2 regions of the Pseudomonas sp. YNh genome follow, and region 1 is predicted to be linked to the other one. Evidence: riboswitches for the same ligand, from Rfam matches in the RefSeq annotation. Region 1 holds a riboswitch; the other holds the start of a gene.
What was found. A riboswitch is a leader RNA that binds a small molecule or an ion and turns the genes downstream of it on or off. The one in region 1 is predicted to bind thiamine pyrophosphate.

Region 1 (14,525 bases):
TCCAGCCCGTCATCCTGCAGCAGGCGCACCAGCCCGCTGCTGCCCAGGTCGATATGCTGGAACAGTACCGCGAGGTAGCCGATGTCCAGTTGCACCACCAGGATGTTTTCGATTTCGCGGCCTGGCAGGTCGGTCAACGGCAGCAGAAACGGCAGGCGCCAGTTGGGGAGGGTGGCCTGCTGGTCCGGCGCCTGCACGCTGGGCAGAAAGGGCTTGAAACCATAGCGGGCAACGTGCCGTTGCAGCTGGCGTAACCAGTCCTCGGGCAGTGCGGAAGCTTCGTCGGTATGGCTGGCTGACAACAGCCGGCCTTGCCGGTCGTACAGGCTCATGCGCTTGAACACCGGGTCCACGGCCAGTATCCGCGCCAGGCTGATGTTGCCCTGGCGTAGCACCTTCATGTCGTCCTGGGTGACCCGGCCAACGGCCTGGGCGCGGTCGACCAGCTGGCGCAGGCTTTCACCGACGATGCTGGCCAGGTTCAGGTGCTCGGCGGCCTTGGCCGACAACGCGTCCTGGCGGGCGGCGGCTTTCTGCGTGATGTGCAGCCCCCAGAGAAAGGCCAGGGTGGCCGCACAGAGCATCAGGATCAGCAGCCGCAGGGGGCTGGCGGATGAAAGCGAACGGCGTATCACTGCTGACAGTTCCCGACCCTGGGTGATGCTCAAAAAATACGACAAGGAGATGACAGGCTGATGACTAATGGCTAATAGCCTTTAAGGGTTTTCCCTATTCGCGACGGGTGTTTGCAGGCGCGCGGTTTCTTCCTCGATATAACTCATCAATGCGCTGACTTCGGCATCGCCCAGGCGCATGTTGGGCATGGCCAGGCGGTTGTATTGCTCATACAGCAGCATGGCCAGCGGGTCTTTCTCGGCCAGCATCTGGTCGGGCTCCTTCAGCCAGCGGGTCAGCCAGTTGGCGTCACGCTGGCGGGTTACGCCCAGCAGGTCGGGGCCGATACCTGGCTGGCCTGGCTCGATGTTGCCCAAGGTGTGGCAGGAAGAACAACGCGTACGGAAAATCTGCTCGCCACTGCTGGGCGAACGTATCTCGGGGGCCTGGGCATAATCATTGTTCATGGCGCTGGCCTGCTTCCAGTTGTGCAAGCTGTTGCCCAGCCGGTCAGCGAGGATGTACGGGCTTTCGAAGGGCGAGGCCTTCATCCAGCGACCGGTGGCCTGGTTGCCGATGATAAGGCTCAGGTTGTGGTCTTTGGAGCGGCCGTTTTCCAGGCCGTCTATCCACAAACCCAGGCTACGGCGCAATTGCTCGATGTCGTCGGGCTCGCCGGTGAGCAGCGTCCAGCCAGGGCCGATGCCGAACTTTTCGGCGTAGCGTTTCAGGGTGGCGGGGGTGTCGTTGTAGGGGTCGATGCTGATGGAGTAGAGGAATATGTCCTTGCCAACCCGGTCACCCAGAATCTTTTGCACCTGGCGCAACCGCGCGGTTTCCACCGGGCATGAGTCAGTGCAGCCGGTGAAGATGAAGTTGATGGCGACCACCTTGTCCTTGATCAGGTCGTCGAAGAAATGCAGCTTCTCGCCGTCCTGGGTGAGCAGGGGGATGTTGGGAAAGTAGTCAGCGCCCCATGGGCTTGCGGTTTTTTCGGCCACAGGTTGTTGCGGCTGCAGTGGCCAGAACGGGATGCTGGCGGCAAATACCGCGAGTACCAGCAGGAAACGCCATGAGCCAGGCATGATAGGGTCCTCGATGGTGTGCAGCCCTTCGCGGGCACGCCCGCTCCCACAGAAACTTCACAGAGCCGCAGCTGCGTGATTTCTGTGGGAGCGGTGCACTCACTGATATTTCACTGGCGCAGTCACCGTCTGGCCCAACGCCGACTTCACCGTGACCGTCGCTGGCGTGGCCGGACCGAAGCCGGTGGTGGTGACCGATACCCGCCAACGGGCGCCCGTGGTTGCAGCTGTCAGCGTGGCGTTCCCCAGGCTTACCGGGCCGCCGGTGGTTGCCGCTGTCACGCTGATGCTGTTGCCCGTGGCCACCGTGGTGGTCCCTTGCACATCCCAGGTGAAGCGGTTGCCGCTGCGCACCTGCACTGTGGCACTGGTGACCTGGATCTGGTCGACCGCTGCCGCTGCGGTTACGGCGATGCTGACCGTGGCCGGGGTCACCGACTCGGCACCCTTGGCATCACGCGCCGTATAGTTGAAGCTGGCAGTGAACGGCGTGGCGACCGTGGCGGGTGGGGTGTAGGTCACCGTGGTGCCGTCGGTGCTGACGGTACCCTGGCCGGAGTCTGGCTGGCTGAGGCCGGTCACGGTCAGCGGCACGTTGCCGTCCGGGTCGGTGTCGTTGGCCAGCACGTTCAGGGTGATCGGCTTGCCAGCGGTAGTGGCTGCACTGTCATTGGCCGCGACGGGTGGCTTGTTGGCCGGGTCGTCGATGTCGTCATGGCCTTTGGTGCGGAAGGTCGGCAGGCCCACCGAAGCCATGTATTGCACGCCATCCCATCCTGGCAGCGGGGTCGGCATCACCTGGAACTGCCCCGGGTGCTCGATGTCCCAGCGCAGCAGCATCGACGAGTCCTCGTGCTGGGTGTTGTGGCAGTGCTCCATGTAGGTGCCGGCGAACTCGCGGAAGCGGATGGCCATTTCCACCTCTTCCGAAGAGTCGGCATCCGGCCCGATGCGGTACACGTCTTTACGCGCCCATTTTTCCCACTCTGGTGGGGCCTTGCCGTCGCGGCTGAGAATCACGCCCTCCTCGAAGTGCACGTGTACCGGGTGGCTCCAGCCATTGCCGCCGTTGACGATTTTCCACACTTCCAGGGTGCCGTCGCCGCTGAAACCACCGTCGGTGGACTGGTTGGCCAGTTGCGGCGCCGCACTGATGCGTCGTGGGTCCATGCTGTAGCCGAAAGCGCCGTCGGTCTTGATGGTCCACGGCTTGGTGTCGGTGCCGTCGGAGCGGCCAAAGATGAACTCGCGGTGGCGGGCGTTCTTTATCTTGGCCTGGTCGGTGGCCGAGTCGCGGTCAATTGGCAGCGGCAGCATTTTCAGGCCTGCGGCCTTGCCTGGCTTGGCCGGTTCATAGGCCACCGGGTCCATGCTCACGTCCTGGCCGGTGTAGGGCTGCACCAGCAGTTGCAGGAACTTGCCGACTGCGGGGTCGCCGTTGTCCCACTGCGGGCCTTTGCTGGTCTGCTTGATCACCGCCTTGTATTTCCCCGACAGCACGTCGGCCAGCGCAATGGTACCTTCCGGGCCCTTGCCGGTGCGGTGCTCCTCCAGGTTGACGAAGTACAGCTTGTCGCCCGCCTTGATGCCGTTCTTGGCGAAGTTGATGATGATGTCATAGCGCTCGGCGATACCTTGCAGCGGAAGGATGCCGTTGTTGTCTTGCAGGTTGCCGTCGCCGTTGAGGTCCATGGTGCCGTCGAATGGCACGGCGTGTTCCATGATGTTGCCGTCGTTGGCGATCATGTGGAACGGGACCCGCGCATACGACAGGTTGGAACCGGACGGGCCTTTGAACTCACCGCTGGTACCGGCAATTTCCCGCACCACGGCAAACTTGAAGTAGCGCGATACCGAGCCGTTGAGGATACGGAAGCGGTAGCTGCGCGCACGCACCTTGAGCCTGGGCTGGTACTGCCAGTTGACCAGGATCTGGTCACCGAGGAAGCCGTCGGTGTTGAACGGGTTGAACCACAGCTGGCCGTTGGCATCCCACGCCTTGTCGGCGATCACCAGGTTGACGTCGTAGTCGCGGTTACCCCATGGCATGCCCGAGCCGCTGGGGAAACGCAGGTTTACGCCATCCTGCAGGGCCTCGTTACCGCGGTCCAGGGCGCTGTAGTAGTTCATCATCACGGCGTTGCCCTTGTAGACGTTCTGCGCCGTGAAATCCATCATGTGGTCGTGGAACCAGTGGGTGCTCATGGTTTCACGCCAGTCACCGCGAATCTTGATACTGCCGTTCTGGCAGGTTTTAAGGCCCGGCGTGCCGTCGTTGACGAACAGGGTTTCACCCGGTGAGCAGGGGAAGGCGGCACGCGGGTCCTGGGCACGGGTGTTGATGGTGTCGTACCCGGCCAGTTGCACTGGCCAACGGTAGTCGTAGTACTGGCCCGGGAAGAAGTAGGCATTGGCAAAGCCATCGCTCTCGGCCGGGGAGTGGCCATTGTGCTCGTGGGTGGAGATGGTGTGCAGGCCAAAGCCGCCGTTGGCCGAGGGGTCGATCGGCAGGGCGTTGTAATGGCGCATCAGGATCGGCTGGCCGTAGCGCACCATCAACAGTTTAGGCGGGAAGGTGCCGTCGAAAGTCCACAGTGACTTGTGGTTCTGCAAGGGCATGTTCGGGTGGAAGCGCGTATCGATGCCTTTAGTGGTGCCCAGCGTGGTCGGGATGTCGGAGGTCTGGTAGTACAGGCCGCCGGGTGCGAACTCGCCATACGCATAGTTGTGCAGTTGCTTGCGGTCACGCAGGCCGAGGTTGATCCGCGCACCGGCCTGGGCAGTCTTGAACGCCGCCTGCGGGTAGAACTCATTCCAGCGCTGGTGCGACCAGCCTTTTCCTGGTGGCCGGCCTTCAGCAGGCGAACCGACCGGCTGGCGGTTGAGGAACATCTCGATCTGCGCCTTCCATGGGTTGCGGTCCAGCACGTTGGAGTACTGGGTCGGGAAGGGGTACAGGCCGGGTTGCTTGAGGAACGCTTCAAGTGCGGTGCCACTTGGCCCGCTGCGCGCCACTACGTTGGGGTCTTGCGCGGGGGCCGCGCCGAGGGTGGGGACCGGGAAGGTCAGCTCTGGCGCCGGCGTGGTCGGGTCGAGCTTCTCTGGTCCGAACTCTTCGAACAGCAGCAATTGCTGGGTGAAGGGCTGCGCGCCGAACAACGGGCTGGGTTTGCCGTTGGTGGGGTACCTGTCCGAGGTTTGCAAGGCGGGCGGCAGCACGTTGTCGATCCGCACTGTATTGCGGTCGCCGTACGCACCATTGATCAGCTCCAGTGAGCCTTGGTTGGCTTCTGGCAAAGTGTTCAGGTTGAGCAAGGCCGGGGTCGGGTCAGCCGGCTGGTCGGTATAGGCCGATGAGTCGGTCGGCGGCGGCTGGCTGTTGTCGTCCAGGGGGGACGCCATGGCCGTGATCAGTCCGAGGCTGAGCATCAGCGCAGTGACCGAAGACAGCTGGAATGCGTGCCTGGTAGGGTGAATCACGGCAGGTGTTTTCATTGCCTTGTGCCTCGCTCGCGGCTGTATGGCTTATAGCCATCAATGGCGTTTTGCCCGGTAAAAGGCCTTGAGCAACGGCTGTGCCAACAAAAGTTTCAGTAATGCTTTGTTAAACAAATCCTTGTGGCGCCTGATGTGCGCTAAATAACGGGGCGTCAAGAATGGGTATAACTCCCCACAAGCGGGGGCCCAATGCCCACTAATTGGGTGGATTGGGGCGTGACAGCCCCGACCTGCTCGGGTATACCTGTTCGCCACCAAGGGGAGCCCGGCAAAGGGCTGAGAAACCGCTGCAAGCAGCAGCGCGGTGACCCTTCGAACCTGATCCGGATCATGCCGGCGAAGGGATGGGGCTTGTAACCTGCCTTTTTGCCGGCCTCACTGCGAGGCCCGTCCATGTCAATTGCCAAGGTCTCGCTGTCACCTTCATCAAGGACAGCAACATGACCGAACGTTTCAGCCAGTCCCTGCGCAGCCAAAGCGAGCCGACCTGGTCGGCGGCCGTTGGCCACCGTTTCGTGACCCAATTGTGCGAAGGCAGCCTGCCGGACCCGATCATGGTCGACTACCTGGTGCAGGACCATCGCTTTCTCGACAGTTTCCTGACCTTGCTGGGTGCGGCCATCGCCACCGCCGATACGTTCGAGGCGCGTCTGCGCTTCGGCCGCTTTGCCGGGATGATTTCCAGCGATGAGAACACCTACTTCCTGCGTGCCTTCGAGGCCCTGGACGTGAGCCCCGCACAACGCAGCGCACCCGCTGATACCGTGCCAACCGCAGGGTTCAAGGCGATCATGCGTGAAGCGGCAGCGACCCGCTCCTATGCAGCGGCGCTGGCAGTGCTCAACGTTGCCGAAGGCCTTTACCTCGACTGGGCGCTCAAGGCACCCAAGCCGATGCCAGACAATTTTGTCCATGCCGAGTGGATCACCCTGCACGACAACCCGGCATTCCAGGCCTTTGTTGCCTTCCTGCAGTCTGAGCTGGACCGTGTCGGCCCGCAGGAAGCGGCACTGGCAAGCGATTTCTACCAGCGCACCGTTGCGCTGGAGCTGGCCTTCTTCGATGCCGTCTACCCGGAGGGCAAATGAGCATGGATATCTTCGAGCGCCTCAAGGCCGCAGCCACCCAACAGTGGCACAGCTATGTAGACCATGACTTTGTGCGGCAGATGGGCGAGGGCACGCTGAGCGAGGAAGCGTTCCGGACCTACCTGGTACAGGATTACCTGTTCCTCATCCAGTTCGCCCGCGCCTGGGCACTGGCGGCCTACAAGAGCCGGCGCCCGGCCGACATCCGCGCGGCGCAGGCCGGGTTGGCGGCGATTCTGGATGAAACCGACCTGCACTTGCGCCTGTGCGCGCGCTGGGGGCTGACCCAGGCGGATATCGAGGCCGCGCCAGAGCACCAGGCCACGGTGGCATACACACGTTACGTGCTGGACTGTGGCGCCGCTGGCGACCTGTTGGAACTGCATGTGGCGCTGGCGCCTTGTGTGATCGGCTATGCGGAGATCGGCCGGACCTTGTCCGAGCGCATTGGCGACTTGAGCAACCACCCGTACCGCGAGTGGATTGGCGAGTATGCCGGTGAAGGCTACCAAGGGGTGGCGGCCGCAGCGCGCAAGCACCTGGATGAGCTGGCAGCGCGGAGCATGACCGAGCAGCGGTTTGCCGAGTTGGTGGGGATCTTTGGCCAGGCTTCCAGCCTGGAGGCGGACTTCTGGCAGATGGGTTTGGACGGGGTGGCGTAGCCCCCGGGGCCGCTTTGCGCCCCATCGCCGGCAAGCCGGGCTCCCACAGAGACCGCGCGATGCTTGAAGGGTTGCACCGTACCTGTGGGAGCCCGGCTTGCCGGCGATGGGCTGCGCAGCAGCCCCAAAGTGCTTGGTCGACTGGGTGAATCCTACCCAGCCCAAGCCTGCTTTGGTGCATGAATGCCTCAAAATAAGTCGTTCAGCACACCTTCATAAAGCCAAAATGCGACTTTAATGTTCACAGTGCACATCACCTTCTGGGCTGCCTGCCCGATTTGATTCCGGGTTTCGGCCCTCGAAAAAGCGGCCCGCATATTGCTCTTCCAGCTCCCAACTACCACCCGGAGCCCCGTGCAATGAGCTCACCCAGCGAATTTCCCCTCAGCGAAGCCCCGCAGTCTGCCCGCAAGGGCCTGCTGCCGATTGCCATGGTCTTGTTCAGCTTTACCTTTTTCACCGGCACGATGTTCGCCGGTGGCAAGCTGGGCATGGCTTTCAATTTTGTCGACATGTTGTGGGTGGCCACCGTCGGCAACAGCCTGCTGGCGATGTATGCCGCAGCGTTGGCATTCATCGCTTCGCGCAGCGGGCTGAATACCGTACTGATGGGGCGTTTCTGTTTCGGTGAGGCAGGTAGCCGGCTCTCGGACTTTCTGCTGGGTTTCGCTGAGCTGGGTTGGTACGCCTGGGGTACGGCCACGGTGGCCATCGTGCTGGTCAAGCTGTTGGGGTTGGCGGAAGGCTTCGGTTTACCGTTGATGGTGCTTTTCGGGCTGGGTTTCAGCATTACTGCCATCATCGGCTTCAAGGGGCTGGATGTGCTGTCGCGCGTGTCGGTGCCATTGATGTTCGTGCTGCTGTTGGTGTCGATGTACATCGCTACCCGCGATGCCGGTGGCTTTGCCGGGCTGGCTGCAGTAGTGCCGCACGAGACCATGACCTTTTCCGCAGCAGTGACCATGGTGTTCGGCACCTTCGCCAGTGGTGCCACCCAAGCCACCAACTGGACACGGCTGTCGCGTAGCGGCCGGGTGGCGGTGATCGCCAGCGTGGTGGCATTCTTGCTTGGCAACGGCCTGATGGTGGTGGCCGGTGCGTGGTGCGCGATGGTTTACCAGCAGGCCGATATTGTCGAAGTGATGATGCTGCAGGGCCTGTCGTTCGCGGCGGTAGTGATGCTGTGCCTGAACCTGTGGACCATTCAGGGGCCGACCATCTACAACGTGTCGGCGGCCGCCTGCCATTTGTTGCGCAGTGAGCGCCGGCGCACGGCAACGCTGGTGGCGGCCGGGGTCGGCATTGTGCTGGCGATTGGTGGTATGTACGAAATGCTGATCCCGTTCCTGGTGCTGCTGGGGTCGATCATTCCCCCGGTGGGCGGGGTGATAATGGCTGATTTCTGGTACCGACACCGCGGCCAATACCCGGCACTGGGCACCGCAAGCCTGCCACGCTACAACCTCACCGGGCTGTTTGCCTATGCCGTGGGCGCAGTACTGGCGTACGCCTCGCCCTGGGTCGCTCCGCTGGTGGGTATAGGCGCCTCGGCCCTGTGCTACATCGTCATGCTCGAACTGGGCGCACGCCGCCGGGCGCCGGGCCAGGCAGGTGTGGAGCCGTGAGCCTGGCGCTGGACGAGATCCTGCATTTGCCTGGCCTGCACGAGATGCGTGTGCTGGCCGGCGCACGTAACCTTCAGCGGCGGGTGCGCTGGCCGTATGTGGCGGAAAACGAAGGCATCGCTGAATGGGTAATGGGCGGTGAACTGGTGTTCGTTACCGGCATCAACCACCCGCGCGGTGAGGCCAACCTGTTGAGCCTGCTGGAAGACGGCGACGCCGTGGGCATCGCCGGCATGGTGATCCTCACCGGCGGCAGCTTTATCCAGAGCGTCCCGGCGTCTGTCATCGCACGAGCCGAGCAACTTGGCCTGCCGCTGATCGAGCAGCCCTACGCGCTGAAGATGGTGGTGGTTACCCACCTGATCGGCACGGCGTTGGTGCAGATGAGCCAGGTACGCCGCTCGCGTCACGATATCCTTGGCCAGCTGCTCACGGGCGACTACCCAAGCCTGGCGATTGCCCGGCAGCGCGCAACGCACCTACAGCTGGCACTGGACGAGCCGCGTCGCTTGCTGGCTTTGCGCCTGGCGGGCGTGGACGGTTTGTTCGAGCGCCACGGGCTGGCCCACGGCGAGCGTACCTGGCAAGCTAGCCGGCAGGCCCTGGAAGACCAGCTCGAAGCCTGGTGCCGCCAACGGCCAGGCAGCGTTACCGCGCAGCTGCCGGGTGATCTGTTCGTGTTGCTGCTGGCCGATACACACGACCTGCCCGAGACGTTGGCTGCGCTTTACCGGCAGCTGCAGGCCACGACGGGTGAACTGAGTTTGCACATGGGTTTGTCGAGCGTCGCCGACGATTGCGCGCACTATCGACAGGCCCTCAACGAGGCGCGTCAGGCCCTGGACGTCGCCCAGCACCTGCGCCCAGCCAACGGCTATTGCAACTTCAGCGAACTGGGCGTGCTGCGCCTGCTGCAAGGCATCGTCGACCGCTCGCTGATCGACGATTTCGTCAGCCGTACGCTTGGCCCGCTGATCGCCCCTGGCCGCAAGCAGGCCAATGCTCTGGTGCACACCCTCGACGCCTTGCTCATGGAAAACGGCAACGGCCTCAAGGCTGCACAGCGGCTAGGGCTGCACCGCAACACCATCAATCAGCGCATCCAGCGCATCGAACACCTGAGCGGGCAGTCCATTGATGACCCGCTTTTTCGCATGAATGCTTCGGTCGCCATGCTGGTATGGCGCATGAGCGAAGCCCACGGCAAGGAGTAACAGCATGAACATCATCAACGCACGGCTGCGCGGCAAGCCTGGCCTGTTCCGCATCGAACTGAACGGCGAGCGCATTGCCGCCATCGTGCCGCAGGCCGAGGTGGTGGCGCCCGTTGCCGCCCATGACCTGGACGCAGGGCAAAACCTGGTGGTGGCGCCCTTCGTCGAACCGCATATCCACCTCGACGCCACACTGACTGCCGGCGAGCCCCGGTGGAACATGAGCGGTACCCTGTTCGAAGGCATCGAATGCTGGGCCGAGCGCAAGGAAATCACCACCCATGAAGACATCAAGACCCGTGCGAAAAAGACCATCGGCATGCTGGTGGACCACGGAATCCAGCATGTGCGCACCCACGTCGATGTGACCGACCCGAAACTCACCGCGCTCAAGGCCATGGTCGAAGTACGTGACGAAGTACGCGAACTGGTCGATTTGCAGATTGTCGCCTTCCCGCAGGAGGGGATCGAGTCTTACGCCAACGGCCGGGCGCTGATGACCGAAGCGGTGGCCATCGGCGCCGATGTGGTCGGCGGCATTCCGCATTTCGAGAATACCCGCGACCAGGGCGTGTCGTCGGTGAAGTTCTTGATGGACCTGGCCGAGCGTACCGGTTGCCTGGTGGACGTGCACTGCGACGAGACCGATGACCCGCAATCACGTTTTCTTGAAGTGTTGGCCGAAGAGGCCCGGGTGCGCGGCATGGGTGCCCGGGTGACGGCCAGCCATACCGTGGCCATGGGCTCGTATGACAATGCCTACTGCTACAAGCTGTTCCGCCTGCTAAAGCTGTCGGGCATCAACTTCGTGTCGTGCCCGACCGAGAGCATTCACCTGCAAGGGCGTTTCGACAACTACCCCAAACGCCGTGGCGTCACCCGTGTTGCCGAGATCGACCGTGCCGGGATGAACGTGTGCTTTGGTCAGGATTCCATCGTCGACCCGTGGTACCCGTTGGGCAATGGCAACATCCTGCGCATTCTTGAAGCCGGCCTGCACATCTGCCACATGCTCGGCTACGAAGACCTGCAGCGTTGCCTTGACCTGATCACCGATAACAGCGCCCGCACCTTGAACCTTGGCGAGCGCTATGGCATCGAGGTGGGGCGGCCGGCGAACCTGTTGCTGTTGTCGGCGCCTGATGATTACGAAATGGTCCGTACCCAGGGGCATGCACTGGTGTCGGTACGCAATGGCAAGGTGCTGATGCAGCGTACGCCGGCGCAGGTGCAGCGGTTGCTCTGACTTCGCTATGGGCTCAGGTGCTCAGTGCTGCCAGGGCGCAGCTCGCAACCTGAGCATCCTGCACAGCCACGCCGGTCAGGTCTGCCAGGGTGATCTGGCCGTCGTGCTCGCGCCCTTTGGCGCGCCCGGCCAACAGCGCACCCAACTCGATCAGCCGGTTCGCGCGTAGCTGACCGCTCTCGAGCGCGTGAGCCACTTCGCCGTACTGGCTGCACTGGGCGACCGAGTCGACGATGATGCGGTCTGCCCTGGCCACCAGTGCCGGGTCCAGCTCCTGCTTGCCGGGTGCATCGGCGCCGACGGCAGTGATATGCGTACCCGGTCGGACCCACTCGCTGTGCAGCAGCGCCTGGCGGGAAGGGGTGGTGCAGACAATCAGGTTTGCCGCGCCGGCGACCTCTGCCGCATCCCGTGTGGTGCGGACCTCGAAGCCCAGTTCACGGGCAAATGCTGCATAGGCCGCAAGCCCGTTTTCATGCCGGCCCCAGACAATGGCCTGGCGGCAATCGGTAACGGCGCGCAGCTGTTCAAGCTGCATCTGCGCCTGCATGCCGGTGCCGAGGATGCCAATGGCCTTGACCTCGGCCGGTGCCAGCAGCCGGGCAGCGATACGCCCGGCCAGCGCGGTGCGCATGGCGGTCAGCCAGCCCTGGTCCTGCAGCAGTGCCAGCGGCTGCCCGGTGAGCGCCGAGAGCACCAGCATCAGGCCATCGTTGCTCGGCAGGCCCTTGGAAGGGTTGTCATAAAAACCGGTTGAAAGCTTGACGGTGAAGGTAGGGCTGCCTTCGATGTAGGCCGATTTCACGCAGCAGTCACCGTTCGCCGCTTGAAATGCGAAGGCCTGCACGGGCGGCACCTGGACCTTGCCGTTGGAGTAGGCGATGAAGCCTTCTTCCAGCAGGCTAACCGCCAGCTCGGGATTGAAGCTGGCGGTGATCTGCGCCTTGCTGAAGACTTTCATTGCACGGCCTCGAGGAATTTTTCCAGCACGATGTTACGGCCGCACAGGATCACTGCGACACGTTTGCCCTGATAGCGCTCGGCGAGCTTTTGCATGCCGGCGACCGCAACCGCTGCAGCGCCTTCGATGATCCAGCGTTCAGTGCTGGCGATAACGCGCATGGCGGCGCGAATCTCGTCTTCGCTGACCAGTACGGTATCGGTGAGCAACGCCTGGCACAGCGGCAAGGTCACAGCGCCGGGCTCGACGCCGCCAGCTGTGCCGTCCGACAGCGTTTCGCGGGCGTCCACCTCGACAATCACTCCGGCCTTGAGGGATTGCTCCAGCGCAGGGTCATTCGCCGGCCAGCAGCCGATTATCTCGGTACCCGGCTTGAGTACACGCAGGGCGGCACCGATGCCGGCAATCATCCCGCCACCGCCGACGGCGACAAATACCGCGTCCAGGTCGGGTGCCTGCTCGAACAACTCCATGCCGATGGTGCCCTGGCCGGCAATGACTTGCAGGTCGTTGTAGGGGGACACGAACGGTACACCCTGAGCCTTGGCCTGCCTGGCTGCCTCCAGCTCTGCACTTAGCGGGTCCGTGGGCAGGCAAAGCACTTCGGCGCCCAGCGCCCGCATCGCCTCCAGTTTGTATGGCGAGGCGGAAGTGGCGGTGTAGACAGTCACTGGCACGCCAGCCGTTTTGCCGGCCAGTGCAAGTGCCTGCCCGTGGTTGCCGGAAGAGGCAGCGATTACACCGCGCTTGCGTGCTTCGGTCGGCAGCAGGCGGATCTTGTTGCTGGCGCCACGGAACTTGAACGACCCCGTGTGCTGCAGGTGTTCGCATTTCAGCAAGACTTCGCAGCCGCTCAATGCCGACAACCGGGCGCTGTAGGTGAGTGGTGTAATGCAGACGGCGGGGCGCAGTGCGCTGTGTGCTTCCTTGATGGATTCGTAGAGTGCATCGAGGTAAAGGCTGTCGGCAGAGGTCGGTGAGGCTGTAGTGGCTGGCATGCTGTGCTCCGTATGGAATATCTGTCCACAGTAGAATAATTATCCATGCCAGACAAGTGTACGAGCAGGCCCGCTTGGCGACCTCCTGTCGGTCAACTTCGCGCTGCTAGGGCTTCAGTTCTTTCAGGTACTTGTACACGGTGGCGCGGCCCATGCTCAGCACGTTGGCGACATAGTCAGCACCACTTCGCCCTTCGAACGCGCCTTCTGCGTGCAGTGCCTGCACGAGGCTGCGCTTGTCCTTCATCTGCAGTGTCTGCAGCGACAGGTTGCGTGCTTGCAGCCACGCGTGCAGGAAGGTGTTGATACGTTCCTGCCAATCGTTGCGGAACAACGAGTCAGGTTGCGGTACCAGCCGGCCCATCTGGAAGAACGCATCGAGCGCCACACGGGCTTGCTCCAGTACCGACACGTTCAGATTGATGCACATCAGGTGCTCGGCTTCGCCTTCTGCGTTGCGCAGGACGGTACTGATGGAACGGACCTTCTGCCCATTCCAGTTGAGCTTCTCGTACGGGCCCAGGTTGGCGCCGTCAAGGAGGTCGCCCAATTCGTGATCGATCGCCGAATCATCGCCCAGCTTGCGCTGGGAGAAGTTGTTGGCGATGTGCACCACCGTCTGGGTGCGCAGGTCATGGACGATGACTTCGGCGTGCGGGTACAGCAGCAGGGCGATGCTGTCGGCGATTGCCTTGTAGTTTTCCAGGTTCATTTTCTGTCGGTAATCAGTGCTGGACGCCCATGGTGGCGGCAAAGCGTAACCGGCACAAGGTCGTGCCCCTGCGCCTCCGTACGGCTGCCAGCGTCGAAAACAACAACATTTTGCTTATCACATGCGATAAGCCGTGATTATTCCATGTCAGGAACTGTTTGCAGGAGCGATTGGATATCGCCATAATTAGTACGTAATTACATGGTACATAACACAGTACAAAATCGTAGGAGCAAGCATGGCCCGGGGCGGTATCAACAAGGTGGTAGTGCAGCAGGCGCGTCAGGCGCTGATTGCCCGGGGCGAGAACCCCAGCATCGATGCCATACGTATCGAGCTGGGTAATACCGGCTCCAAGACCACCATTCACCGTTACCTGAAGGAGTTGAACGGCCAGCAGCCCGTGGCTTCCGAAGGCGGCGCCGCGCTGAGCGATGTGCTGAGCCGCCTGGTCGGGCAACTGGCAACCCAGTTGCAGGACGAGGCCGACCTGACGATTGAGCAGGCCGAAAGCACCTTCACCCAACAGCGGGAAACGCTTGAAGCGCAGCTGGAGATTGCCCAGCAGGCGCTGGCGGCAGCGCATCAGCAACACAAGATCGATGCAGCGGCATTGGCCGCCGAAACGGAAAAGCTGCTGTCCACACAAAGCACCCTGCAGGCCGAACAGCTGCGCAGTGCCAGCCTCAACCAGTCACTGGGCGAGATGCAGGTGCGTCTGGCCGACAAGGACGAACAGGTCAAATCGCTGGAAGACAAGCATCGCCATGCCCGCGATGCTCTGGAGCACTACCGCAATGCCAGCCGTGAGCAGCGCGAGC
Region 2 (14,525 bases), on a different contig from region 1:
GGCAACAGGCGCATCAGCCGGGCGTAGTTGGCCTCGCAGGCAGCCTGCAGCCCGACCAGGTCGACTCGATAGCGCTCGCGCAGCAGGTTCACTTCCACATACCTCGTACTTCGTCACGGTTCAGCGCCAGCCATTGCAAGCCGATGATAGTCGCCGCGTTGCAGATGCGCCCGTCGCGCACCGCCTGCAAGGCATCCTCGAACGACCACACGCGCACGCGGATGTCTTCGCCCTCTTCTTCCAGGCCATGCAGCCCGCCCGCCCCCTCGCTGCTGCAACGGCCAAGGAACAGGTGAACGTACTCGTCACTGCCGCCCGGCGACGGGAAGTAGCGGGTCATCGGCCACAAGGCGCTGAACGTCAGGCCGGCTTCTTCCTCGGCTTCGCGGTGGGCGACTTCCTCGGGTTGCTCATCCTTGTCGATCAGCCCGGCAACCATCTCGATCAGCCAGGGGTTGGCGACCTTGTCCAGTGCGCCGACGCGGAACTGCTCGATCAGCACCACTTCGTCGCGCAACGGGTCGTAAGGCAGCACACACACCGCATCATGGCGCACAAACAGTTCGCGGCTGATCTCGCGGCCCATACCCCCGGCAAACAGCTCGTGGCGCAGGTGCACCTTGTCGAGCTTGTAGAAGCCCTGGAAGCAGTTGGCCCGCTTGACGATCTCGACCGCCTTGGGCACCGAATTCAACGTGTCTGACATGGAAATCCTCGTTACCTCAATCACCGCATCGCGCCATCCTACTCTGCACGCTTTCGCGTTTCACCCCTTTCCGGCAACCGTTCGCACACTCGGGACAGCGCGTCTTCACTCTGTTAGCTTAGTGGCGAACTGAAGGCCGCGCAGACGGTCAAAGGCCGACTTTTCCCTGTTCTGCAAGGATCATCATGACACTTGTCAAACTGACTTCCGTGGCCGTGCTGGCACTCGCTCTGGGCGCCTGCCAGAGCCTGTTCACGCCCAACTACCGGACCCCGCTCGAGGTCAAGCGCGACGCCTGGGAGCATGTCAAACCCGGCTGCAGCGAAAGCGACTGCCCGCTGGTGAACATCGACATGGTCCACTTCCCGGCCCTGCCCGCGCTCGACGGCATCGTCGAAAAACGCCTGCTGCAACTGACCGAAGACAATGAGCATGGCACCGCGCCAAGCACCTTGCAGGCATACGAACAGCAATACCTGGCCAGTGCCGACAAACGTAACAGCAGTTATCTGCAAGCCAAGGTACGCGAGCAGCATGACGGGCTGGTGATCATCGAGTTGTCCAGCTACCTGGACAGCGGTGGCGCCCACGGCATGCCTGGGCGCGGCTTCATCAACTATTCGCGCAAGCTGGACAAGGTGTTGACCCTGCAGGACATGCTGGTGCCAGGCCAGGAGGACACCTTCTGGAAAACCGTCGAGGAGTCGCACCGCGCCTGGCTGATGAGCGTGGGCATGGACAAGGACGCCGAGTTCGTCAAAACCTGGCCGTTCAAGAAGTCGCCGCACATCGCCCTGACGTACGGCGCAGTAGTGGTCAAGTACGAGGTCTATGCCATCGCGCCCTATTCCATGGGCCACGTGGAACTGAAGATCCCCTACCCACGCCTGAACGGCGTACTCAAGCCTGAACTGTTTCCCGGCCGCGGCTAAGGCTCAGTAACCCATGCAGCACACCTGCCAGCAGCAATGCTGGCAGGGTAGCCCCCAGTTCCGGTGCCTGCGCGGCAATCAGGTGGTAGACCGCCACCCCCGCAAACCAGGCCACCAGCGCCTGCCAGTGCAAGCCGCCGACCTGTGCCGGCAAGCGGCGACGACGAACCACGTAGTGGTCCATCAAGACCACGCCGAACAGCGGCGCGAACACCGAACCGATCAGCAGCAGGAAGTTCTCGTACTGGGCCAGTGGCGCCAGCAGGGCGATCAGGGTGCACAGCACGCCGATGGCCAGCGCCAGGTGCTCGACCTTCACAGGCACCAGCACGCCGGTGGAAACCGCTGCCGAGTGGATGTCGGCGAAGGCCTTTTCCGACTCGTCCAGCAGAATGAGCAGCAACGGAATGCCCATGCCGGCGCCGGCCAGGGCCAGCAGCAGGGCATTGACCTCGCCACTGGCAGCGAAGGCCAGGGTGTAGGCCACGCCCAGGCTCATCAGCCAGGTGTTGCCGATGAAATAGCCGACGACCGTGCCGCCGAACACGTGCTTGCCGTTGCGGGCGAAGCGCGAGTAGTCGGCGATCAGCGGCAGCCAGGACAGCGGCATGGCGATGACGATGTCGAAGCCCACGGCCAGCGACATCGAACCGTCACCGGCGCGGCCCCACAGTTCAGCCAGGTCGGCCTTGGCGAACAGGTTCCAGGTCAGCCACAGGCAAGCCCCCAGCAGCACCCAGATACCCCAGGCGCGCAGCACCTTGCGCACGAAGGCCAGCGGCCCGCTGACGGCCAGCAAGGTGGCCAGGGCACCGAAACACAGGGTCCAGAGCATCGGGCTGTTCCAGACACTGTCTTCGCCGAATGCGCGCGCGCCCAGCAGGCTGGCGGCGTCGCGCATGACAATGATCTCGAATGCGCCCCAACCTACCAGTTGCAGCAGGTTGAGCACAGCCGGCAAGCGCGCACCATGGCTGCCCAGGCTGAGCTTCAGGGTGCCCATGGCCGAAAGACCGGTGTCGCTGCCGATGACACCGGCGGCGCCCAGCAACAGCACACCCACGCCGGTGCCCAGGGCGATGGCCAGCACCGCGCCGGCAAGGCCAAGGCCTGGGGCGAGCATGGCGCCGACTTGCAGCACCATCAGGCCGATGCCAAGGGAGAACCACAACGAGAACAGGTCGCGGGCGCCGAAGATGCGCTGGTGGGTGGGGACCGGGTGGTCGGGGGAGAACTGGCTGGGTGATGTCATGGTTGGCGCTCGCCGGCAATGTTGTTGGTGTTCTTGGCGAGGACTTCGTCCTCGAATCGCGACGCAAGGCCGCTCCCACAAGGGCCGCGCAGGCCTTGAACCTTGGGCGGTCCCTGTGGGAGCGGCCTTGTGTCGCGAAGGGGCCGCACAGCGGCCCCAGCGTTCTTACACTTTCTGGTACAGCTGGCTGCCTTCCTGGCGGAAACGCTCGGCCTGCTCGCGCATGCCTTGCTCGACCGTCACATCCACGGCCTCGATCTTGGCAGCGTACTCACGCACTTCCTGGGTGATTTTCATCGAGCAGAACTTCGGCCCGCACATCGAGCAGAAGTGCGCAACCTTGGCCGACTCCTTCGGCAGGGTCTCGTCGTGGAAGGCACGGGCGGTGTCCGGGTCCAGGCCGAGGTTGAACTGGTCTTCCCAGCGGAACTCGAAGCGTGCCTTGGACAGGGCGTTGTCGCGAATCTGCGCGCCCGGGTGGCCCTTTGCAAGGTCGGCGGCGTGGGCGGCGATCTTGTAGGTGATGATGCCGGTCTTGACGTCGTCCTTGTTCGGCAGGCCCAGGTGTTCCTTGGGCGTGACGTAGCAGAGCATGGCGCAACCGAACCAGCCGATCATCGCCGCACCAATGCCCGAGGTGATGTGGTCGTAGCCCGGTGCAATGTCGGTGGTCAGCGGGCCGAGGGTGTAGAACGGCGCCTCGTCGCAGCACTCCAGCTGCTTGTCCATGTTCTCCTTGATCAACTGCATCGGCACATGGCCCGGGCCTTCGATCATGCACTGCACGTCGTGCTTCCAGGCAATCTTGGTCAGCTCGCCGAGGGTTTCCAGCTCACCGAACTGCGCAGCGTCGTTGGCGTCGGCGATCGAGCCGGGGCGCAGGCCGTCACCCAGCGAGAAGCTGACGTCGTAGGCCTTCATGATTTCGCAGATCTCGTCGAAGTGCGTGTACAGGAAGTTTTCCTTGTGGTGCGCCAGGCACCACTTGGCCATGATCGAGCCACCGCGGCTGACGATGCCGGTGACGCGCTTGGCGGTCAGCGGCACATAGCGCAGCAGCACACCGGCGTGGATGGTGAAGTAGTCCACGCCCTGCTCGGCCTGCTCGATCAGGGTGTCGCGGAAAAGCTCCCAGGTCAGGTCTTCGGCCACGCCGTTGACCTTTTCCAGGGCCTGGTAGATCGGCACGGTGCCAATCGGCACCGGCGAGTTGCGGATGATCCACTCGCGGGTTTCATGAATGTGCTTGCCCGTGGACAGGTCCATGACCGTGTCCGAGCCCCAGCGGATGCCCCAGGTCAGCTTGGCCACTTCTTCCTCGATCGAGGAACCCAGGGCGCTGTTGCCGATGTTGCCGTTGATCTTCACCAGGAAGTTGCGGCCGATGATCATCGGCTCGACTTCAGGGTGGTTGATGTTGGCCGGAATGATCGCGCGGCCACGGGCGATTTCCTGGCGGACGAATTCGGGGGTGATTTCTTTCGGGATGTTGGCACCGAAGCTGTGGCCGGCGTGCTGCTCGTTCAGCAGGCCAGCAGCGCGGGCTTCTTGCAGCTTCATGTTCTCGCGGATGGCGACGTATTCCATCTCGGCGGTGATGATGCCCTGACGGGCATAGTGCATCTGCGAGACGTTGGCGCCAGCCTTGGCACGGCGCGGGTTGCGCACGTGGGCGAAACGCAGCTTGGCCAGTTCGGCGTCGTTCAGGCGCTGCTGGCCGAAGTCGGAGCTGAGCCCGCCCAGGCGCTCGGTGTCACCGCGCGCCTCGATCCACGCCGAACGCACGTCGGCCAGGCCCTTGCGCACATCAATGATCACATCGGGGTCGGTGTACGGGCCGGACGTGTCGTAGACCAGTACCGGCGCGTTGGTCTCGCCGCCGAAATCGGTCGGGGTATCGTCCAGGCTGATTTCACGCATGGGCACGCGGATGTCCGGGCGCGAGCCTTCGACATAGATCTTGCGCGAGCGCGGGAACGGTTGCACAGACTGCTGATCGACTTGTGCCGATTCGCTGAGGTTGATCGCTTTTTCTTGTTTGGTCATCACAGGCTCTCCAGACGGCTTCCTAGCAGTGGAATGTCGGGGAGAACCTGAACAGCGCGGACGCACCCATGGATGAGTGCAGTGCCGGATATGGGGGTGCCTGAAGCTGCATGCAGCTGCGACATTCCCGGACCTGGCACAAGAGGCTCCCCGGGAAGGCGAGCAATCTTGTTCCCTACGCAGGCGCTAACCTGATCAGGTTCAACGGGATCCGCACCTCTGCGATCTCAGCCTTTGCTTCAAGGCACCCCGACAAGAACATGCGCAGTCTAGACTGGAGTGGTCGGCAAAGCCAAGCGGGTAAATGCGCGGTTGATGAAAGGCATACCGGGCGATTGTTGCCAGGGGCGCATGGCACTACACTGGCCCGTCACTCGATACTCAACAGTTCAGTAATTAAATTTCGTACAAGGATTGCCTCTATGCTGCGCAAACTCTCACTGGCGATTGCCGTGTCTTGTGCGTCCAACGGAGTGGCCTGGGCAGTGGACGTGCCCTCGACAGTCAAGACCGACCTGGTCAGCGTTTATCAGGAAGCGGTAGACAACAACGCCGACCTGGCTGCGGCACGCGCCGATTATGGCGCCCGCCGCGAAGTGGTACCGCAGGCCCGCGCCGGGTTGCTGCCAAACCTCTCGGCCGATGCCGAGATGCTGAACACCCGCACCAAGCTGGACGAGCCTTCCATCACCTCCAACCGCAGCGGCAACTCATGGAGCGCGACCTTGGCCCAGCCAATCTTCCGCGCTGATCGCTGGTTCCAGCTGCAGGCGGCCGAAGCAGTCAACGAACAGGCCGCGCTGGAGCTGTCGGCCACTGAACAGAACCTGATCCTGCAAACCGCGCAAAACTACTTCGCCGTGCTGCGCGCGCAGGACAACCTGGCCGCCACCAAGGCCGAGGAATCCGCGTTCAAGCGCCAGCTGGACCAGTCCAACGAACGCTTCGATGTGGGCCTGTCGGACAAGACCGACGTGCTGCAATCCCAGGCCAGCTATGACACGGCCCGCGCCAACCGGATCATCGCCGAGCGCCAGGTACAGGATGCCTTTGAAGCGCTGGTCACCCTGACCAACCGTGAATACACCTCAATTCAAGGCGTGGTGCATACCCTGCCGGTGCAGGTACCTACGCCAAACGACGCCAAGGCCTGGGTCGAAACCGCCGGCCGCCAGAACCTCAACCTGCTGGCCACCAACTATGCGGTTTCCGCCGCCGAAGAGACCCTGCGCCAGCGCAAGGCCGGCCATGCGCCGACCCTGGATGCAGTGGCCAAGTACCAGAAGGGTGACAACGACAACCTGGGCTTTACCAACCCTTCGCAGTTGGGCGTGCGCTACAGCGGCGACGTGGAACAGACCAGTGTTGGCCTGCAGTTGAACATCCCGATCTACAGCGGCGGCCTGACCAGCTCGCAGGTACGCGAGGCCTACCAGCGCCTGAGCCAGAGCGAGCAGCAACGTGAAAGCCTGCGCCGCCAAGTGGTGGAAAACACCCGCAACCTGCACCGCGCGGTGAACACCGATGTGGAACAGGTGCAAGCACGCAAGCAGTCGATCATCTCCAACCAGAGCGCGCTGGAAGCCACCGAAATCGGCTACCAGGTGGGTACCCGCAACATCGTCGACGTGCTCGATGCCCAGCGCCAGCTGTACACCTCGGTGCGCGACTACAACAACAGCCGCTATGACTACATCCTCGACAACCTGAGCCTGAAGCAGGCGGCCGGCACCCTCAGCCCGCAAGACCTGCAGGACCTCAAGCGTTACCTGAAACCGGACTACAACCCGGACAAGGACTTCCTGCCGCCAGACCTGGCTGCAGCAGCGGCCAAGAACTTTGAGCGCCGCCCTTGAGTTAGGTGATGATTTCTTCGCGGGCTCGCCCGCTCCCACAGGGTTTGCACAGCCCTCGAACCCTGCATCAGGCCTGTGGGAGCGGGCGAGCCCGCGAGGAAGCCAGTGCAAAAGTCAGCGGATAAGCGCATCCAGGCCATCGAGCAAGCGCTGCAACGCGCCCTGATTGGCCCGCATCACCGCCCTGCCCGCCTCGCCCATGCGCTGGGCGTCCTGCGGCAGTTCCACCAGACGGCGCACCGCACCGGCCAGCCCGTCAGCATCATCAACCTGCTGCAACCCACCCGCCTCGCGCAGCATCGCGCTGATTTCGAGGAAGTTGAACACATGCGGCCCCATGAGCACCGGCAACGCCAGCGCCGCAGGCTCCAACGGATTGTGCCCACCGGTCGGCACCAGGCTGCCACCGACGAAGGCAATGTCGGCCAGGGCATACAGGAACAGCAGTTCGCCCATGGTGTCGCCCAGCAACACGCGGGTTTGCGCATCGACCGGCGCTGCCGAAGAACGGCGCACAGTGGTGAATTGCTCGCTGCACAGCGCATGCACCGCATTGAAGCGCTCGGGATGGCGCGGCACCAGGATAAGCAAGGCATCGCCATGCACCTGCAACAACTGCCGATGCGCCTGCAAAATCAGCGCATCCTCGCCGTCATGGGTACTGGCGGCAATCCACACCGGGCGCTGTTCGGCCCCCCACTGCTCACGCAATGCCCTGGCACGCGGCAGCAGTTGCTCATCGATCTTCAGGTCGAACTTGATCGAACCGGTGACCTGCACGCACTCAGGGCGCGCGCCCAGGGCACGGAAACGTTGCGCCTCGGTTTCGGTCTGCACGGCGACCAGGTTCATTTCCGCCAGCATCGGCCTTGTCAGCTTGGCAAAGCGCCCGTAGCCGCGTGCCGAGCGCTCGGACAATCGCGCGTTGGCCAGCGCCACCGGAATCCCGCGTTTGGCGCACTGGTGGATGTGGTTGGGCCACAGCTCGGTTTCCATGATGATGCCCAGCTTCGGCTGCACATGGTCGAGAAATCGCCCGGCCGCCCACGGCAGGTCATAGGGCAGGTAGCAATGCTGTACGCGCGGTTCGTCGGCGAACATGGCGCGAATACGCTCGGAACCTGTCGGCGTCATGCAGGTAAGCGTGATTGGCAGCTCGGGGTAGGCCTTGAGCAGGGCACGCACCATCGGCGCTGCCGCAATGCTCTCGCCCACCGACACTGCGTGCACCCAGATGCCACCCTGGCGCACGGCCGGCAGCTTGAAGGCAAAGCGCTCGCCGATACGTTGGCCATAGGCCGGCGCCTTGCGCGCACGCAGGTACAGGCGCAGCGCAACCAACGGCAGGCCCAGGTGAAACAGCAGGGTATAGAGTGTTCTGTTCATGGGTGCGGAGTGTACTAGGCTCTGTACGAAAAGAGATGTCGCAAACACCGCATGGAGCAAGCCAGTGAGACCATGGTGGCATAACTTTTCGCGAGCTTGTCGAAGCGGGTCACGATCCGGCGGTTCTCTTTCAGCCAGCCAAACATGCGCTCGATGATGTTGCGCTGCCGGTATTTGGGCCGGTCAAACAGTCTTGGTAAGCCAGGCTTGGGCTTGCGTTTCATCGAGCGCAAGGGGATGACGGGCTGCATTCGATATTGGTCGCAGTAGCGGCGCAGCGCTTCGGCGTTGTAGCCCTTGTCGGCGAGCAGCCATTTGCAGCGCTTGCGCGGGCGGCCACGTTGGCTCGATGGAATGCTGACCTCGTCCAACAGTGGTTGTGCGTAGCTGATGTCACTGGCTTGACCGCCAGAGAGAAGGAAGCGCAACGGTATCCCGTTGGCGTCGCAGAGCATGTGGATTTTGGTTGTCAGGCCACCGCGACTGCCGCCTAGAGCATGATCGGCAGGCCCCCTTTTTTCCCGGCGCCAGATGAGGCTCGGGTTGCGCGTACTGCGGTAGAGTCGATCATCCAGGTTTGCAGATCGATCAAGCCCTGCTCATTCAGTCGCAGGTGCAGACGTTTGAGCATCTGCTCGAAAGTCCCTTGGTTTCGCCAGCCCCGAAACCGTTGATACACCGTTGACCCTGGGCCGAAGCGCTCTGGCATATCTCGCCATGCAGCACCTGAGCAGAGCACCCACAGCACGCCATCGAGCATCAGCCGGTCGCTCAGTCGGGGCCGGCCTCGGCCATGGGTTTCGATGAAGAGATCGGAGACCACATCCCAGGCCTCGTCCGTGAGTTCGTAGCGCCTTACCATCACAGAATTCCTTTCCGTTAATGGCGCGTGACTCTACAAAATCTCAGCGCTAGAGGAGCGACGATTTGGTTTCTCGGGATTTCGTACAGAGCCTAGCTGACCGAAAACATCTATTTATTCACCCCGCCCTTGGACGCTTGCCTTGCTTCGTCACCCACAACCGTCCGGAGCGGCTCGCCTATCATTTCTGCCAGTGTCCGATTATTGGGGACTATGCTTCAATCTTAACGAGCCACACAATTCTGGTGCATGCCCGTGAGCATAATGACGAACAAAAGTGATCGAGCTATTACTCAAAGCGAGTGCGTTCCGCCCTCAATCCTGACCTACTCGCCCTACGGCCATTCCACTTCCCTTACCCCTTCGGCATTGATTCGCTATAACGCAGAGTATTGGAACCGCGAATTGCAAATTTATCATCTCGGTCTTGGCCATCGCCCGTACAAACCGTCTGTAATGAGATTTATTTCACCTGACCGATTGAGCCCATTTGAAAGAGGGGGGATCAACACCTACAGCTATTGCTCTGGAGACCCTATCAATTATTCTGACCCCAGTGGCAGAGCTAGACTATTCGTTAAAAAGATTCAAACCCCAGTTAGTCATATCGCTGCAGGCCCCAGTAAAATCGGTGAGATCTATAGAGCAAGGCAAAAAAATGAAACACCTATTATCCTTAAGCAACGACCCGCACTAGAAATAATTGCAAGCTACCTAAACGGGTCACAGATAGGGAGCCTCAAAACAGCTTATCCCAGCCTAAGCCGAGATTTATCAGTTTTTTCAAGCACAAAAGCCAAGGCATTAATAACGCATGATGCGGCCATTCTAAAACCTAATCATGTCTCGAATATATCTGACTTAACCGGTTATGACGGTGCAGACCTTGAGGCACTGAATAACTATAGATTTAATCAACTAACCCGGGACCAAGCCTTAGCTCTATTCGACTTGAAAATTCATGAAATCCGGCAAGGTTATCGCTTTGATATTTGGGACAGCCGAGGGTATACCCGCCGTGTGGTTTTCGAAACTCTGGAAAAGACTTCCAGCTCTGGTGAAATACGCACCTAACACGAACCAAGCGGTTGAGCCCAGATGAAACAGATGTCTTTCGCCGATGCCGAGTACGCCGGCAAACGTAAGCAGACCCGCCGCGAGCGCTTCCTGATCGAGATGGATCAGGTGGTGCCCTGGAAGGGTCTGATTGCCTTGACCGAGCCGCATTATCCGAAGGGTGAAGGCGGCCGTCCGGGGTATCCGTTGATGGCCATGTTGCGGGTTCATCTGATGCAGAACTGGTTCGGCTACAGCGATCCGGCGATGGAAGAAGCGCTCTACGATACGACGATTCTGCGCCAGTTTTCGGGGCTGCACCTGGATCGGATCCCCGATGAAACCACGATCCTCAACTTCCGGCGTCTGCTGGAAAAACATGAGTTGGCCGTCGGGATTTTGCAGGTCATCAACGGTTATCTGGGGGATCGGGGGTTGATGTTGCGTCAGGGCACGGTGGTCGATGCGACGATCATTCATGCGCCGAGTTCGACCAAGAACAAGGACGGCAAACGCGACCCCGAAATGCACCAGACGAAGAAAGGAAATATGTATTTCTTCGGGATGAAAGCGCACATCGGTGTCGATGCCGAGTCGGGGCTGGTGCATAGCCTGGTGGGGACGCCGGCGAATGTGGCGGACGTGACACAGGTTGATCGAGTGCGATCCACGAACCCCACATTCCAAGCCAATAGCTGACGACTGATGCTGTGCTCCCGATTCCCATCAGGAGCCCATCACCATGATGCGACCCAACGCCAGCGTTGAAAAAGTGTACCTCTATCCGAAACCTGTCGACTTCGAAAATCCATCAACGGTTTGGCGGCCCTTGTCGAACTGGACATCAAGGTCGCAGTGTTCGACCCCGTGCTTTTTGTTTTTCTAAATCGCCAGCGCAACCGTATCCGCGTGTTGTATCGGGAACGCAACGGTTTCTGTCTTTGGATCAAGCGTCTGGAGTCTGAGCGATGTCGGCTGAGCTGCCGCGCATCGAGGTGATTCACGACCTGCCCGAGCACGAGCTGACCTACGCTTGTGGCTGCCGCAAGCATGTCATTGGCGAAGAAACCAGCGAACAGCTGGACATCGTGCCGATGCAGATCCGCGTGATCAAACATGTGCGCAAGGTCTACGGTTGCCGTGGTTGCGAAACCACCCCCGTCACAGCTGACAAGCCGGCCCAGTTGCCAGTCGTGGATGTGGGTGCAGGCCAGTGGCCCGCCCGATCGACAAGTCGTGCTATTCGACTACACCACCAGCCGTGCGCAGGAAGTACCGCTGCGGCTACTGGAAGGTTATCGCGGCTATGTGATGACCGATGATTACGCCGGTTACAACGCCTTGGCATTACAACCTGGCGTCGAGCGTCTGGCGTGCATGGTGCATGCCCGGCGCACGTTCGTTGAGGCGCAGAAAGTGCAGCCCAAGGGCAAGACCGGACGCGCCGATATTGCACTGGCGATGATCAACAAGCTGTATGGCATCGAACGCGAACTCAAGGATGTCAGCGATGAACAGCGGTTCATCGGCCGCCAGGAAAGAAGCCTGCCGATCCTGGGCCAGTTGAAAAGCTGGCTGGACAAGACGCACGCTCAAGTCACGTCACAAAGTGTGCTGGGCAAGGCGGTGCACTATTTGGCGAACAACTGGAGCCGGTTGGAACGCTACGTCGAGCCCGGCCACTTGCCGATCGACAACAACCTGACGGAGCGTGCGATAAAGCCGTTTGTTATCGGACGTAAAGCCTGGCTGTTCAGTGACACGCCTAATGGCGCCACGGCCAGCGCACAGATCTACAGCTTGGTCGAGACTGCCAAGATCAACGGCCAGGAGCCCTATACGTGGCTGCGCCAAGTACTTGCGCGATTACCCCATGCGCAGTCGGTAGCGGACTACGGAGTGCTGCTGCCGTGGAACTGTTCGCCAGAGATGCCACGGTAACCCGCTCTGCAAGTGCTGGGTAGGTGGGGTTTATGGATCGCACTCGGTTGATCAGTTGTTGCACGGCGAGGAAACTTACGTGTGCGGCGATGCGGGTTACACTGGTGTGGACAAGCGTCCTGAGCATCAGGATCGCCAGATGATCTGGTCGATAGCCGCCCGGCCCAGCAGCTATAAAAAGCACGCGAAACAGAGTTTGATCGGCCGCCTGCGCCGCAAAACCCTGAAATAGCGCGACCCGAGAGAAGAACCATGAATTGAGGGCAAGAAAGGTCTGATTTTCGACCGACTTATGATTTTTTGGGTTTAGCTATGCACCCTATGGATATTTAAGAGACGACCTGCGCCCACTGCTTACTCTTTTCAACGGTGAGATTTTATCACGCCCTCTCCAAGCCTATTTGCTTGGGATGGGCTTCGAGCTTACATCCCGACCCTGATGAGATTTTCTTCACCTGACCGCCTGAGCCCGTTCGACATAGGGGGTATCAATACCTATAGTTACTGCTCGGGTGACCCCATCAATTTTCGCGATCCTAGCGGCCTAACGAAGCTGAGAGTAACTTCAACGGTGTTCGGGGAAATTTCAAGGACACCTGTAAAGCTAAAACGATACAACACACGTGACTCACCACTACAGATTTTTTTTCGACCAGGAAAAAATAGGACAGAAACCACCAAGCATTTGGATCTTGACGAGAGAGCGATTATTGATAATCTTTTCCCGAAATTTTCAGCACACAACTCAAAACAGCGTGCGTACAGACTGGAAAACCCTAAAGTCCCGCACCCACCAGAAACAAGCCGGGATTTCGCCATAACTCAAATCCGATCTATCCTAAAGATTCCACTACCAGACACCATAGCCACATTAAAAAGAAGGGCAGCAGCTACCCTTGCAGGCTACCAGTAGGGTTTCAAGCAATCAGAACTATCAGCTCACCGGACGCTTTCCAGAATGCGTAACGACAAACTTCAAGAGGACAGCTTTGCATTAGCATTCGAGCGCTTATTTTCTCATAGTAGTCGCTGATCAACCGATAGCACGCAGGTGTACTGCAAAGCGCTCGGCCAGCCACTGCGCGGCCGGCCCCAGGGGCGCATCACGGCGCCAGGCCAGTTCCGCCACCAGCGCCGGCGGGCGCCACTCGCTATCGAGCTCGACCATGTGCGCCTGGTAGGTCGGGTACTGCACCACGTGCCGCGGCAACCAGGCCCAGCCCAGGCCGCGCATCAGCAGTTCCGCCATGGCGTAGAAGCTGTCGGCACGCCATACCTGCGGGCTGATCGCCTCGCCGCCTGGGTAACCGCTTTGTTGTGGCGTGATCAGCAACTGCCGGTGGCGCGCCAGTTGCTGGCGGGTGACCCGGCCTTCGCCCGCCAGCGGGTGGCCGACTGCGCAAACCGTGACCATCTCAACACTGCCCAGCGCCCGCCGCTCCAGCGATGCCGGGATGCTTTCGTGGTGAAAGAACAGACCCAGATCGGCGCGCCGCTCCACCAGCTTGCGCGCCACATCGCCCTGGGCACCGCTGGCCAGTTGCACCTCCAGGAACGGGTAGCGGCTGGCCAGCTCGTCCAGGCTGTCGATCACCGGCTGGTAAGGCATGGCTTCGTCCTGGGCAACCCGCAGCAAGGCCTCCTGCCCGCGCATCAGGGCCAGGGCACGACCATCCAGGTGTTCGCATTGACGCAACAGTTCGCGGGCATCTTCCAACAACGCGCTGCCATTTTCGGTCAGCTTCGGTTGCCGGCCGCTGCTGCGCTCGAACAACGTGACACCCAGATCTGCTTCCAGCAGGGCGATGGCATTGCTGATGGCCGATTGAGCCTTGCGTTGTTCGCGGGCAACGGCAGAAAAGGAGCGCAACTCGGCGACGCGCAGAAAAATTCGCAGCTGCTCCAGGTTCCATTGCTCAGCCATCAACCTATCCCCATATCTGATAGGTAATGACTTTACCGCATCTGGGCAAGGTCTAGAATGCCCGACCAGTTACCAGAGGATCCCGCCATGAATGCCTACACCTATCTCGCCATCGCCATCTGCGCCGAAGTTATCGCCACTGCCTCCATGAAAGCAGTGAAAGGCCTGAGCACGCCACTGCCCCTGCTGCTGATGGTGGTTGGCTACGGCATTGCGTTCTGGATGCTGACCCTGGTGGTGCGCAGCATTCCAGTGGGAATCGCCTACGCCATCTGGTCGGGGCTGGGGATTGTGCTGATCAGTGTGGCGGCGCTGGTGATCTACGGGCAGAAGCTGGATGTGCCGGCGATGCTGGGCATGGCCATGATTGTGGGTGGGGTGGTGGTGATTCAGCTGTTTTCCAAGACAGCCGGGCATTGAGACAACCTGTGCGCGCCTCATCGCCGGCAAGCCAGCTCCCACAGGGATAGTGGAAGTTGCAGACTCTGCACTATCCCTTTGGGAGCTGGCTTGCCGGCGATAGGGCCCTCACAGGTATAGCCTGTATACTTGCCAGCTGTCCCA

Region 2: another riboswitch for thiamine pyrophosphate. It lies ahead of thiC (phosphomethylpyrimidine synthase ThiC); the one in region 1 lies ahead of WF331_RS16880 (TenA family protein).

Annotation. Positions count from the first base shown of each region.
Region 1 is NZ_JBBMRJ010000015.1:67,571-82,095, reverse strand. Features, by position in the region: gene WF331_RS16895 (putative bifunctional diguanylate cyclase/phosphodiesterase) at 1-635, opposite strand, end outside; gene WF331_RS16890 (SCO family protein) at 717-1,700, opposite strand; gene WF331_RS16885 (Ig-like domain-containing protein) at 1,800-5,195, opposite strand; TPP riboswitch at 5,446-5,560, shown strand; gene WF331_RS16880 (TenA family protein) at 5,639-6,286, shown strand; gene tenA (thiaminase II) at 6,283-6,948, shown strand; gene codB (cytosine permease) at 7,308-8,573, shown strand; gene WF331_RS16865 (PucR family transcriptional regulator) at 8,570-9,787, shown strand; gene codA (cytosine deaminase) at 9,792-11,033, shown strand; gene WF331_RS16855 (ornithine cyclodeaminase family protein) at 11,047-11,994, opposite strand; gene WF331_RS16850 (threonine/serine dehydratase) at 11,991-12,992, opposite strand; gene WF331_RS16845 (helix-turn-helix transcriptional regulator) at 13,099-13,704, opposite strand; gene WF331_RS16840 (DNA-binding protein) at 13,943-14,525, shown strand, end outside.
Region 2 is NZ_JBBMRJ010000002.1:171,325-185,849, forward strand. Features, by position in the region: gene WF331_RS02810 (DUF1249 domain-containing protein) at 1-98, opposite strand, end outside; gene WF331_RS02815 (NUDIX domain-containing protein) at 89-706, opposite strand; gene WF331_RS02820 (RsiV family protein) at 892-1,638, shown strand; gene cytX (putative hydroxymethylpyrimidine transporter CytX) at 1,607-2,890, opposite strand; gene thiC (phosphomethylpyrimidine synthase ThiC) at 3,056-4,936, opposite strand; TPP riboswitch at 5,092-5,198, opposite strand; gene WF331_RS02835 (TolC family outer membrane protein) at 5,359-6,792, shown strand; gene waaA (lipid IV(A) 3-deoxy-D-manno-octulosonic acid transferase) at 6,907-8,178, opposite strand; partial or broken gene WF331_RS02845 (IS5 family transposase) at 8,193-9,040, opposite strand; gene WF331_RS02850 (RHS repeat-associated core domain-containing protein) at 9,305-10,114, shown strand; partial or broken gene WF331_RS02855 (IS5 family transposase) at 10,139-10,759, shown strand; gene tnpB (IS66 family insertion sequence element accessory protein TnpB) at 10,916-11,095, shown strand; partial or broken gene tnpC (IS66 family transposase) at 11,065-12,037, shown strand; partial or broken gene WF331_RS02870 (transposase) at 12,084-12,257, shown strand; gene WF331_RS29210 (RHS repeat-associated core domain-containing protein) at 12,477-12,950, shown strand; gene WF331_RS02880 (LysR family transcriptional regulator) at 13,071-13,961, opposite strand; gene WF331_RS02885 (DMT family transporter) at 14,049-14,381, shown strand.